4 regions of the Streptomyces sp. NPDC037273 genome follow, and region 4 is predicted to be linked to each of the others. Evidence: riboswitches for the same ligand, from Rfam matches in the RefSeq annotation. Region 4 holds a riboswitch; each other region holds the start of a gene.
What was found. A riboswitch is a leader RNA that binds a small molecule or an ion and turns the genes downstream of it on or off. The one in region 4 is predicted to bind cobalamin.
Positions count from the first base shown of each region.

Region 1: another riboswitch for cobalamin. It lies ahead of ACZ7G1_RS01765 (energy-coupling factor ABC transporter permease); the one in region 4 lies ahead of cobN (cobaltochelatase subunit CobN).
Region 2: another riboswitch for cobalamin. It lies ahead of ACZ7G1_RS32310 (cobalamin biosynthesis protein); the one in region 4 lies ahead of cobN (cobaltochelatase subunit CobN).
Region 3: another riboswitch for cobalamin. It lies ahead of ACZ7G1_RS33275 (ABC transporter substrate-binding protein); the one in region 4 lies ahead of cobN (cobaltochelatase subunit CobN).

Region 1 is NZ_JBVJVO010000001.1:397,492-400,666, reverse strand. It holds gene dhaL (dihydroxyacetone kinase subunit DhaL) at 1-350, shown strand, start outside; gene ACZ7G1_RS01770 (PTS-dependent dihydroxyacetone kinase phosphotransferase subunit DhaM) at 431-817, shown strand; cobalamin riboswitch at 902-1,134, shown strand; gene ACZ7G1_RS01765 (energy-coupling factor ABC transporter permease) at 1,163-1,861, shown strand; gene ACZ7G1_RS01760 (energy-coupling factor ABC transporter substrate-binding protein) at 1,882-2,334, shown strand; gene cbiQ (cobalt ECF transporter T component CbiQ) at 2,341-3,090, shown strand; gene ACZ7G1_RS01750 (ATP-binding cassette domain-containing protein) at 3,087-3,175, shown strand, end outside.
Region 2 is NZ_JBVJVO010000016.1:133,313-136,487, forward strand. It holds gene ACZ7G1_RS32305 (cobyric acid synthase) at 1-542, opposite strand, end outside; gene ACZ7G1_RS32310 (cobalamin biosynthesis protein) at 539-1,513, opposite strand; cobalamin riboswitch at 1,549-1,688, opposite strand; gene ACZ7G1_RS32315 (hypothetical protein) at 1,803-2,024, opposite strand; gene ACZ7G1_RS32320 (inorganic phosphate transporter) at 2,041-3,175, opposite strand, start outside.
Region 3 is NZ_JBVJVO010000017.1:133,923-137,097, forward strand. It holds gene ACZ7G1_RS33270 (FecCD family ABC transporter permease) at 1-382, opposite strand, end outside; gene ACZ7G1_RS33275 (ABC transporter substrate-binding protein) at 379-1,353, opposite strand; cobalamin riboswitch at 1,396-1,531, opposite strand; gene ACZ7G1_RS33280 (HD domain-containing protein) at 1,524-2,162, opposite strand; gene ACZ7G1_RS33285 (GlxA family transcriptional regulator) at 2,235-3,175, shown strand, end outside.
Region 4 is NZ_JBVJVO010000006.1:417,431-420,605, forward strand. It holds gene ACZ7G1_RS19475 (cobalamin biosynthesis protein CobG) at 1-794, opposite strand, end outside; cobalamin riboswitch at 878-1,003, shown strand; gene cobN (cobaltochelatase subunit CobN) at 1,050-3,175, shown strand, end outside.

The DNA of each region.
Region 1 (3,175 bases), on a different contig from region 4:
GCCGCGCCGGGAAGGCCCTCGGCGAGGACGAGCGGATCGGCCGCGCGCGGCTCGCCGACGCGTTGGGCGCGGGCGTCGCCGCGGTGTCCCAGCTCGGCGGCGCGCAGGTCGGCGACAAGACGATGCTGGACGCGCTGACGCCGGCCGTGGAGGCCCTGCGGGACTCGTTCGGCGCGGCGCGCCGGGCGGCCGATGAGGGTGCCGTGGGGACCGTACCCCTGGTGGCCCGCAAGGGCAGGGCGAGCTACCTGGGCGAGCGGTCCGTCGGGCATCAGGACCCGGGTGCGACGTCCTCGGCGCTGCTGTTCGCGACGCTCGCGGAGACCGCGGACGCGGAGGGGGTGTCGTGAGCGGGGAGGGCGGCTGTACGGCTCCGGAGGCGGGCGGGGCGCGCGGGGGTCCGGCGGGTGCCGGTTCCGCGCATGTCGGCATCGTGCTCGTGTCGCACAGTGCGGCGGTGGCGGGGGCGGTGGCCGAGTTGGCGCGGGGGCTCGCGGGCGGTGGGGAGCTGGCGCCGGTGGCGCCGGCGGGCGGGACCGCCGACGGGGGGCTCGGGACGAGTTCCGAGCTGATCGCGGAGGCGGCGAAGGAGGTCGACCGGGGGGCCGGGGTGGCGCTCCTGGTCGATCTGGGGAGTGCCGTGCTCACCGTGAAGGCCCTGCTGGCCGAGGGGGACGAACTGCCCGAAGGGGCGCGTCTGGTGGACGCGCCGTTCGTCGAGGGGGCGGTCGCGGCGCTGGTGACGGCGAGTGTCGGCGGGGACATCGAGGCGGTGGTGGCGGCGGCTTCGGAGGCGTACGGCTACCGCAAGGAATGAGGCGCGGAGGCGTACGTACACCGCCGGGAACGGGCCTCGGGGGTGGGTGCGCGGAGTGACGGAGAGGCCGCACCGGGTGGCGACCGTGTTGTGATGTACCTGGTCAACGCACTAATGTCGCAGGGCCTTGGTGTACGGGAAACCGGTGAAGTACCGGTGCGGCCCTCGCCACTGTGATCGGGAGGTCCGGCTCCACCCCCGCGGGAACGCCCTCGGGGAAGCCACTGGACCGCGACGGGAGACCGTCGGGGTGTGGGAAGGCGGAGTCGGACGGCATGACCGTCAGCCAGGAGACCGGCCAGGGTGCGTTGTCCATCCACGAGGTGCTGGAGAGGTCTCCCGACCATGCATATAGCCGAGGGGTATCTTCCCCCTGCGCACGCCGCCGCCTGGGGCGTCGCGGCCGCCCCGTTCGTCGTCCACGGGGTCCGCGCGCTGACCCGCGAGGTGCGGTCGAACCCCGAATCCACCCTGCTGCTCGGCGCGTCCGGCGCCTTCACGTTCGTCCTCTCGGCGCTCAAGTTGCCTTCGGTGACGGGTAGTTGCTCCCATCCGACCGGTACGGGCCTGGGCGCGATCCTGTTCCGGCCGCCGATCATGGCCGTCCTCGGCACGATCACCCTGCTGTTCCAGGCGCTGCTGCTCGCCCACGGCGGCCTCACCACGCTCGGCGCGAACGCCTTCTCGATGGCGATCGTCGGGCCCTGGGCGGGTTACGGGACCTACCGGCTGCTGCGGAAGTTCGGTACGCCCCTGATGGTCGCCGTCTTCTTCGGCGCGTTCGTCGCCGACCTCTCCACGTACTGCGTCACCAGCGTGCAGCTGGCGCTCGCCTTCCCCGACCCCGGCAGCGGCGTGCCCGGCGCGCTCGCCAAGTTCGGCGGGATCTTCGCGGTGACGCAGATTCCGCTCGCCGTCAGCGAGGGCCTGCTCACCGTGCTCGTGATGCGGCTCCTCACCCAGTCCAGCAAGGGTGATCTGACCCGCCTGGGCGTGCTCCCCCGCCCGCGCACGGAACTCCAGGACGAGGCGGCCACCCGATGAGCCCCAAGATCAGCCGCAAGATCAGCCGCAACGCGAAGATCAACGGCCTGCTGCTGCTCGTCGTCGTCGCGCTCGCGGTCCTGCCGCTCGTGCTCGGCCTGGGCGACCACAAGGAAGCCCCGTTCACCGGCTCCGACGCGGAGGCCGAGACCGCGATCACCGAGCTCGAGCCCGACTACGAGCCCTGGTTCAGCCCCCTGTACGAACCGCCGTCCGGCGAGATCGAGTCCGCGTTGTTCGCCCTCCAGGCGGCGCTGGGCGCGGGGGTCCTTGCGTACTACTTCGGCCTGCGGCGCGGGCGGCGGCAGGGGACGGCGCTGGCGGCGAAGGCCGGAGGGGCGGCTGAGGCGGATGGGGCGGGTGAGGTGCCGGCCGAGGGGCCCGGCTCCGCCACGACGGCGGCCGACGGCCCCGACGCGCCCGCCGACGGCGACCGCGCTGCCGGTCGTGACACCCGCGGGCCGGGGGCGTAGGCGTTCATGCTGCCGATCGACGCGGCGGCGCACAGCAGTCGCTGGCGCTCTCGCCATCCGGCCGAGAAGGCGCTGCTCGGGTTCGGGCTGACGTTGTGTGCGGTGTGTCTGCCGCCGTGGCCGGGGGCGGTGCTGGTGGCGGCGGTGACGCTGGGGGTGCTGCTGGGACCGGCGGGGGTGGCGGGGCGTCAGCTGTGGCGGGCGTTCCGGGTGCCGCTGGGGTTCTGTGTCACGGGCGCGGTGCCGCTGCTGTTCGAGGTGGGCGGGGCGCGCGGGATGGTGGCGTGGGCGCCCGGTGGTGCGGTGCACGCGGGTGAGTTGTTGTCGCGGACGGCGGCGGCCTCGCTGGGGGTGCTGCTGTTCGCGTTCACGACGCCGGTGTCGGACGTGCTGCCGCGGCTTGTGCGGGCGGGGGTGCCGGCGCCGGTGGTGGACGTGGCGCTCGTGATGTACCGGATCATCTTCCTGCTGCTCGACTCGCTGTCCAAGATCCGGCAGGCGCAGGCGGCCCGGCTCGGCCACACCACGCGGGCCGCGACCTGGCGTTCGCTGGCCGGGCTCGGCGCGACCACCTTCGTGCGGGCCTTCGACCGGGCGCAGCGCCTGCAGTCGGGGCTCGCGGGGCGGGGGTACGACGGGACGCTGCGGGTGCTGGTGCCCGTGTGCCCGGTCTCCCGTGGGTTCCTCGCGGCGACGGGCGGGCTCCTCGGAGGGCTCGTCGCCCTCACTCTCGTACTGGAAAGGTTTCTTCCGTGACGTCTCAGCACCCGGCGACGGCTCAGGGCGCGACGCCCGTGGTGGAGCTGGTGAAGGCGGGTTTCGCCTACGAGGACGGGCCGGC
Region 2 (3,175 bases), on a different contig from region 4:
GTCGTGCCGAAGAACTGGGCGAAGACACCGCCCCGGTCGATGTCGCCGACGACGACCACGGGCAGCTTCGCGGCCCGCGCGATGCCCATGTTCACGATGTCCGTGCGCCGCAGGTTGATCTCGGCCGGACTGCCCGCCCCTTCGCAGATCACGGCGTCGTATCTGCCCCGGAGTTCCTCCAGGCACGCCAGGACGGGCTCGAAGAGTTCCTTCTGCCGCCCGCCGTGGTAGCCGCGGGCGCTCAGCTCGCCGACCGGCTTGCCCATGAGGACGACCTGGCTGGAGCGGTCGCTGCCGGGCTTGAGCAGCACCGGGTTCATCAGGGCGGTCGCTTCGACGCGCGCGGCCTGCGCCTGCATGGCCTGGGCGCGGCCGATCTCGGCGCCCTCGCGGGTGACGAAGGAGTTGAGGGACATGTTCTGTCCCTTGAACGGTGCGACCTTGATCCCCTGCCGGACCAGCCAGCGGCAGATGCCGGCCGTCACGACGCTCTTGCCGGCGTCCGACGTGGTCCCGGCGACGAGCAGTCCGCCACCCCTCATGCGTTCCTCCGCTTCAGCGCGCTCGCGATCAGCCGGCCGCCCACGCAGGCGGCCAGGGTCAGTCCGGTGACCCGGCGGGACAGCCGGACCGCCCGCTCGATGTCGGCGACCTCGACGGCCCGCCCCTCCCCGTTGAGCACGGGCCGGTGCTCGACCCGGCCGCCGTACGCGAGGGTGCCGCCGAGCCGCACGCCGAGGGAGCCCGCGAAGGAGGCCTCGACGGGTCCTGCGTTGGGGCTGGGGTGCTTCGCCGCGTCCGCCCGCCAGGCCCGTACGGCCCCGCGCGGGTTCCCGCCGGCGACGGTCGCCAGGGCGGCGGTGAGGCGCGCCCCGGGCCAGCCGGCCACGTCGTCGAGCCGGGCCGAGGCCCAGCCGAAGCGGCGCAGCCGCGGCGACTTGTGCCCGACCATCGCGTCCAGGGTGTTGACGGCCCGGAAGCCGACGAGTCCCGGCACGCCCGCGACGGCGCCCCAGAACAGGGCGCCGACCACCGCGTCGGAGGTGTTCTCGGCGACGGATTCGACGACCGCGCGGGCCATCGCGGGACCGTCGAGGGAGTGCGGGTCGCGCCCGCAGAGGTGGGGCAGCCGCTCGCGCGCCACCTCCAGGTCCCCGGCGGCCAGCGCGCCGCCGATGGCGCGGGCCTCGCGCCCCAGGGTCGTCCCGCCGACGACGGCCCAGACGGCGGCCGCGGTCAGGGCGACGGAGGCGGCGCGGCTGCCCCGTACCGTACGGGCGGCGAGGGCGCCGGCGGCGGCGGTGGTCCCGGCGCAGACGGCCGTGTGGAGGGCTCCCCAGCCGCGGTGGTCGTGCCACAGGGCCCGTTCGACGCCGGCCGCCGCCCGGCCGAACGCGGCGACGGGATGGCCGCGGCGGGGATCGCCGACGAGCCGGTCGACGGCGAGGCCGAGGGCCGCTCCGTACGCGAAGACACCGGTGGCTCGGGAAACGCTGCGGCTGCAGCCGGGCATGGCGCTATGTCCTCACTCAGGGTCCGCGCCCTGGATCGACGTGACCGGCGGCGAGAGTTCCTGACTCCCGGACCCTTCGGATCCGGTCACAGTGGCGGGACCGCGCCGGATTCGCACCGGGCTTCCTCTGCTGCCGCCGTAATGGCCCCGGAAGTCCACCACGGGCCGAGAACACCCGTCAACTCACCCTTGACCTGCGTCGCGTCACTGTGCGGAGCACCACAAACACGACGGCCGGGCGGCCCGCTCCCGAAGGTGCGGACCGCCCGGCCGAGGTAACCGGGGACCGTCAGGCGACGATCAGGTAGATGCCGTACGCCACGGCCGCCAGGCACAGGGCGAAGCAGGCGTAGGCGCCGGTGCGGGCCAGGACGGCGGAGCCGCCCTGGGCGGCGGCCTGCTCCTGCTTGGAGAGGCCGATGATGCCGAGGGTGAAGAGGCCCACCAGGGCGACGGTCGCCACGAGGCTGACTCCGAAGACGGAGCCGAGGGCTGCCCAGTCGATCTTCATGCTTGGTTCCAGTTCCTTAGACCGCGGCGGCGGGGGCCGGGGGAGCGGCAGGGTCCGTGGGGACCGGCGCGGGGATGGTGGTCTTGAGGTCCTCGTCCGCGACGGCGGCGACGGAGCCGGCCGGCGGCGGGGTGACGGCGGCGATCGCGGTGGTGACCACGCCGTCGGCCTCGGCCTCGGCCTCGACGTCGTTGACGTTGGTGTGGTCGACCACCTGGCGGCGGGAGATCAGCCAGATGCCGAGGCAGGAGGCGACCAGGAAGGCCGCGACCGTGTAGACGCCCCAGTCGCCCTGGCGGGCGATGTACTCGGCTCCCGCGGCGACCAGGCCGGCGGCCGGCAGGGTCAGGCCCCAGGCGACGAACATGCGGGTGGCCGTCGACCAGCGGACGACGCCGCCCTTGCGGCCCAGGCCCGCGCCCATCACGGCACCGGAGACGGAGTGCGTGGTGGAGAGGGAGAAGCCCAGGTGGGAGGAGGCCAGGATGACCGTGGCCGCGCTGGTCTGGGCGGCGAAGCCCTGCTGCGGCTGGAGGTCCGTGAGGCCCTTGCCCATGGTGCGGATGATGCGCCAGCCGCCGAGGTAGGTGCCGAGCGCGATCGCCAGGCCCGCGGACACGATGACCCAGACCGGCGGGTTGGAGCCCGGGGCGAGGGTGCCGCCGGCGACCAGGGCGAGGGTGATGATGCCCATCGTCTTCTGGGCGTCGTTGGTGCCGTGGGCGAGGGAGACGAGGCCGGCGGAGGCGATCTGGCCGACCCGGTAGCCCTTGGCGGTGTGCTTCTCGTCGGTCTTGGCGCCGATCTTGTACGTCAGCTTCGTGCCCAGCATCGCGGCGATGCCCGCGACGATCGGAGCGGCGATGGCCGGGATGAGGACCTTGGTGACGACGACGTCGCCGTTGACACCGCTGACGCCGATCGAGGCGATCGTCGCACCGATGAGGCCGCCCATCAGCGCGTGGGAGGAGCTGGACGGCAGGCCGACCAGCCAGGTCACCAGGTTCCAGAGGATCGCGCCGACGAGCGCGGCGAGGATCACTTCGGGCTGGATGCCCTCCTCGTTGACCAGGCCCTTGGAGATCGTCTTGGCGACCTCCACGGACAGGAACGCTCCGACGAGGTTCAGAACGGCGGACATGGCCACCGCC
Region 3 (3,175 bases), on a different contig from region 4:
CGAGGACCAGGACGAGGACGGCGCCGGCGGAGGCTCCGGAGGAGATCCCGAGGAGGAAGGGGTCGGCGAGCCGGTTGCGTACGAGGGCCTGGAGGACGGCGCCGACGACGGCGAGTCCGGCGCCGACGACGGTCCCGAGGAGGACCCGGGGCAGGCGTACGTCGAGCACGATCGTCCGGTACGGCGAGGGGCCCGCCCGCCCGGTGAGGGCGTCGAGGACCTGGCCGGGCGGGACGCGGACGGAGCCGAGGGCGAGGGAGGCGAGCGCGGCGGCGGCGAGGGCGAGGACGAGTCCGGCGACGACGAGCGCGTACCGGACGGGGCGCGCGGGGGCCGGGGCCCGGACGGGAGTCGTCCGGGCCGGCGGGAGGGTCGCGGTCACCGGGCGGCGGGGTGGAGCTGGGCGGCGAGCTTGTCGACGGCGGCGGGGACGCGGACGCCGAGGACGGTGTCGGAGAGCGGCAGGACGGCGAACCTGCGGTTCCTGATCGCGGGGACGTCCTTGAGCGCGGGGTCGTCGAGGAGCCGCTTCTTCTTCTGTTCGACGGTGGTGGAGCCGTAGTCGTAGATCACGACGACCTCGGGGCGGCGGTCGACGACCTGTTCCCAGGTGGCGTCGCCGAAGGCCTTGTCGAGGTCGGCGAAGACGTTCCGGCCGCCGGCGCGGGTGATGAGCTCGTCGCCGATGCCCTTGCCGCCCGCGGTGAAGGCGGTCTTGTCGCCGCTGTCGTACACGAAGACGGAGACGGGTTCGACGCCGGCGAGCCGCTTCGCGGTGGCGGAGACGCCGGCGCGGGCCTGCCGGATCCATGCCTCCGCCCGGTCTCCGACGCCGAACGTGCGGCCGGTCTCGCGGACTTCGCGGTAGAGGTCCTCGACGGAGGGCGAACCCGTGGGGCAGTACTCGGTGTTGAGCCGGGTGTGGATGCCGGAGCGCCCGAGGTCGTCACGGCTGCGGCCGTCCTTGGCGGAGAAGGCCGAGGAGTAACCGCCGTACACGAAGTCGGGATTGGCCGCGAGGAGCGCCTCCTTGGACGGGTACTCCTTCGCCAGGACGGGGACGGAGTCGTACGCCTTCTTGTAGGCGGGCAGGATCGCGTCGTCGAGGTACGCGGTGCCGACGAGCGACTTCTCCAGGCCGAGGGCCAGCATGATCTCGGTGACGTGCTGGTTCATGGCGACCGCGCGCTTCGGCGGCGCCTGGTAGGTGGTCGTCACTCCGCAGTTGGTGACGGTGTACGGGAATCCCGCGGCGGGTTTCGCGGCGGGCGCGGCGGCCTCGGGGGCGGCCGAGCAGGCGGCGAGCAGGGGGATCAGTGCGGCTGCGGACAGCAGCGGGCGGCGCCAGGACATGCGGGAACAGGCCTCCTCCGGGGATTTCCACGTCCCCGATCGGCGGTGAGAAGGCGGCAGGTCAGTTCCTGGCTTCCGCCCCGACGGGGGGGGGCGGTCACAGTGGCGGGACCGTGCCGGATTCGCACCGGCTTCCTGGGTCCTGCCGCCCGTTGGTCCCGGCCAGTCTCTCACTCGGGCCAGGACGAGTCGCGGATGGTGCTCACGAAGTCGCCGGGGACGAAGCCGGGCACGTAGTGGCGGAGCACGTCGGCCTTGACGTTGCCGAAGGTGGTGCCGGGTTTGGGCGCGATGCCCTCGGCGAAGGCCGCCAGGATGCGGTTCTTGAAGTCGGGCCGGGGGTGGGCGGCGACGATCGCGGCCCGGTCCTCCGGGGTGACGGCGGCGGGGTCGTCGTAGCCGATGCCGAGCACGTCGTACTCGACTCCGGCCGTCACGAGCGCCACCTCGGGCTCCATGAACTCCGGTACGCCGGGGGTGGTGTGCAGGGCGATGGCGGTCCAGACGCGGCGGACGGCGTCCTCGTCGGCGCCCTGGCCCCGGAGGAACGCGGCGGCCTCCTCGGCCCCGTCGACCTCGAAGCGGCGGCCGCTCCCCCGGTGCTTCTCGCCGAGGCCGAGGTCGTGGAACATCGCGCCGACGTAGAGCAGTTCGGGGTCGAACGCGAGGCCGCGGGCGCGGCCCTGGAGGGCGCCGAAGAGGTAGACGCGGCGGGAGTGGTCGTACACGAGGTCGCCGGTGGTGTCGCGGACGAGTTCGGTGGCGGCGGTGGCGAGCTTGCTGTCGGGGATGAGCTGCATCGGGTTCATGGGGCAAGCCTCGTCGCCGGCGGGGCGGGCCCGCCATGTCCTCAGGGACAGGCATCCCACAGAATCGGACACATGACGACGACGCACGAGGTGTGGGTGTTCGCCTTCGACGGGGTCAGGCTGCTCGATGTCTCGGCCCCGCTGGAGGTGTTCTCGACGGCCGGGTCCGGTTACCGGGTGCGGGTGTGCACGCCCGACGGGCGGGACGTACGGACCTCCTGCGGGCTGCGGATCGGCGCGGACCGGGCGGCCGGGGAGGTCACGGGCGCGGACACGCTGCTCGTGCCCGGGGCGGTGGACGTGGAGCGGTGCGTGGCGGCGGCGCCGGTGGTGGCGGGGCTCGCGGCGCGCTCGGGGCGGGTGGCGTCGGTGTGCACGGGCGCGTTCGCGCTGGCGGCGGCGGGGCTGCTGGCCGGGCGGCGGGCGGCCACGCACTGGGAGCACGCGGCGGAGCTGGCGCGCCGGTTCCCGGCGGTGGCGGTGGACCGGGACGCGATCCACGTGCGGGACGGGGAGGTGTGGTCCTCGGCGGGGGTGACGGCCGGGATCGACCTGTGCCTGGCGCTCCTGGAGGAGGACCGGGGGCCCGGGGCGGCCCGGGCGGTGGCGCGGGACCTGGTGGTGTTCCTGCAGCGGCCGGGCGGGCAGTCGCAGTTCTCGGCGGCCTCGCGGACTCCCCCGACGGGGCATCCGGTGGTCCGGCCGCTCCTGGACGCGGTGGCGGCCGATCCGGCGGCGGACCACAGCGCGCCGGTGCTCGCGCGGCGCGCGGGGGTCAGCCCGCGGCATCTGGCCCGCCTGTTCCGGGAGCAGGTCGGGGCGACGCCCGCGGGGTACGTGGAGCGGGTGCGGGTGGAGGCGGCGCGGATGCTGCTGGAGGGCGGGGCGAGCGTGACGGGGGCGGCGGCGCGGAGCGGGCTCGGGAGCGACGAGACGCTGCGGAGGGCGTTCGCCCGGCATTTCGGGGTGACGCCCTCCGCGTATCTGTCCAGGTTCCGGACGACGACTCGGGA
Region 4 (3,175 bases):
AGCGGGCCGGGGGCGGGCGGGGGCCCGTAGAGCAGCAGCGATTCCGCCGGGGTCACGGGCTGCGCCGTGATGCCCGCCCGGTCGAGGGCGTCCGCCAGGCCGGGGGCGTACCCCTCGGGGAGCTCCGCGACCCGCCAGGCGCCGGTTCCGGCCGTGCGTGCGGCGTCCAGGAAGGCCCCGGCGGCGGCGAGCGCGGCGCGGGGGGCGTCGGCTCCGGCGACCCGGAACGCCCGCCCGCCGACGTACAGGAGCGCCGACTCCCCCTCCACTGCGACCAAGGTCACATCTCCGCCGAGCCCGGCCACGTCCCCGCGCCCGTCGTCGAGGACGAAGAGGAAACGGCCGGAAAGCGTTGCCGCCCACGGTTCGGCGCAGAGGAGGGCGTCGAGTTCCCTGGCCCACAACTGGACCTCGGGACCGCCGAGTCCGTCGAGGCCGGCGGCGGGGGAGACGACGATGTTGCGGACGCGCTCGTGCGTGGACGAGGGCAGCAGGCCCGCGTCCGCGAGCAGCGCGGCGAGCTCCGCGCCGCAGCCGTCCGCGAGGCCGCGGAGCTCCGCGTTGCCCCGGGAGGTGATGCTGACCGACCCGTCGCCCAGGGACTCCGCCGCGTCCGCCAGCGCCTCGACCTGACGTGCGGTCAGTCTGCCTGCGGGGAGGCGCAGTCGGGCCAGGCCGCCGTCGTCGGCGGCGTGCAGGCGCAGCGCCCCGGGGCAGGCGTCGCCACGGTCCCTTGCGGGGGGTTCGTTCCGCTCGGGCGTCGAGGGTGGGGTGGGCGGCATGGCGGCGAGCATACCCACGGGGAACGGGCCGCTCACCGGGTGTGATCCGGCCGACTCCCCGGCTCTCTTCGGCCTGTCCGCGCCACGATCTAGGATGCAGATCGGCATGGGGTCCCAGGACCCCGGGGAGGAAGCCCGGTGAGAATCCGGCGCGGTCCCGCCACTGTGAGCCCGTACCGGCCGAGCCGGCACGGGTGAGTCAGGAACTCCTGCCATCCATACGACCACCCGGGGCGCGGACAACCCCGAGGAAGGCCTGCGCACGCCATGCTGCTCCTGCTGTCGCACTCCGACACCGACCTGCTCAGCGCCCGCGCGGCGAACGCCGCCGCGACCGGACCGGTGGAGTACCGCTTCGCCAACCCGGCCCGCCTTCCCCTCGCCGACCTCGCCGGCCTCCTCGACGAGGCCGAACTCGTCGTCGTCCGCCTCCTCGGCGGGCTCCGCTCCTGGCAGGAGGGGATCGACGCGATCCGCGCCGCCGGGAAGCCGGTCGTCGTCCTCAGCGGCGAACAGGCCCCCGACGCCCAGCTGATGGAGGCCTCCACCGTCCCCGTCGGCGTCGCCACCGAGGCCCACGCCTACCTGGCGCACGGCGGCCCGGCGAACCTGGAGCAGCTGGCCCGCTTCCTCTCCGACACCGTCCTGCTCACCGGCCACGGCTTCGAGGCCCCGGCGGCCGCCCCCACCTGGGGCCCGCTGGAGCGCACCCCGCGCCGCACCGAGGGCCCGACGGTGGCCGTGCTCTACTACCGCGCCCACCACATGAGCGGGAACACCGCCTTCGTCGGCGCCCTCTGCGACGCGATCGAGGACGCCGGCGCCCAGGCCCTGCCGCTGTACGTGGCGTCCCTGCGGGCCCCCGAGGCCGAGCTCGTCGCCACCCTCGGCGGCGCCGACGCGATCGTCACGACCGTCCTCGCGGCCGGCGGCACGAAGCCCGCCGAGGCGCAGGCCGGCGGCGACGAAGAAGCGTGGGACGCGGGGGCGCTGGCCGCGCTCGACGTGCCGATCCTCCAGGCGCTGTGCCTGACCGGCTCGCGCTCGGCGTGGGAGGAGAACGACGAGGGCCTGTCGCCGCTCGACGCCGCCAGCCAGGTCGCCGTGCCCGAGTTCGACGGCCGGCTCATCACCGTCCCGTTCTCCTTCAAGGAGATCGACGCCGACGGCCTGCCCGCGTACGTCGCCGACGCCGAGCGCGCGGCCCGCGTCGCCGGCATCGCCGTCCGGCACGCCCGGCTCCGCCACATCCCGAACGCCGAGAAGAAGCTGGCGCTCGTCCTCTCCGCGTACCCGACGAAGCACTCCCGCATCGGCAACGCGGTCGGCCTCGACACCCCCGCCTCCGCGGTCGCGCTGCTCCGCCGCCTGATCGCCGAGGGCTACGACTTCGGGCCCGAGGCCGAGCTGCCCGGTCTGGTCTCCGGCGACGGCGACGAGCTGATCTACGCCCTCATCGAGGCCGGCGGCCACGACCAGGACTGGCTCACCGAGGAGCAGCTCGCGAAGAACCCGGTCCGCATCCCGGCCGCCGACTACAAGCGCTGGTACGCCGAACTCCCCGCCGAGCTGCGCGAGCAGGTCGAGGAGCACTGGGGGCCGGCGCCCGGCGAGATGTTCCTCGACCGGTCCCGGAACCCGGAGGGGGACATCGTCCTGGCCGCGCTGCGGCGCGGGAACCTGCTGATCCTCATCCAGCCGCCGCGCGGCTTCGGCGAGAACCCGATCGCGATCTACCACGACCCCGATCTCCCGCCGTCCCACCACTACCTGGCCGCCTACCGCTGGATCGCCGCCCGCGCCGAGGACGGCGGCTTCGGCGCCGACGCCATGGTCCACCTGGGCAAGCACGGCAACCTGGAGTGGCTGCCCGGCAAGAACGCCGGCCTGTCCGCCGCCTGCGGCCCGGACGCGGCGCTCGGCGACATCCCGCTGGTCTACCCGTTCCTCGTCAACGACCCGGGCGAGGGCACCCAGGCGAAGCGCCGCGTGCACGCCACCCTCGTCGACCACCTCGTCCCGCCGATGGCCCGCGCCGACTCGTACGGCGACATCGCGCGGCTGGAGCAGCTGCTCGACGAGTACGCGCAGATCTCCTCCATGGACCCGGCGAAGCTGCCCGCGATCCGCGCCCAGATCTGGACGCTGATCCAGGCCGCCAAGCTCGACCACGACCTGGGCATGGAGGAGCGGCCGGAGGACGACGGCTTCGACGACTTCCTGCTGCACGTCGACGGCTGGCTGTGCGAGGTCAAGGACGCCCAGATCCGCGACGGTCTGCACGTCCTCGGCGGCGCCCCGGAGGGCGAGGCCCGGATCAACCTGGTCCTCTCCATCCTGCGCGCCCGCCAGATCTGGGGCGGCACGCAGGCGCTGCCGGGTCTGCGGGAGGC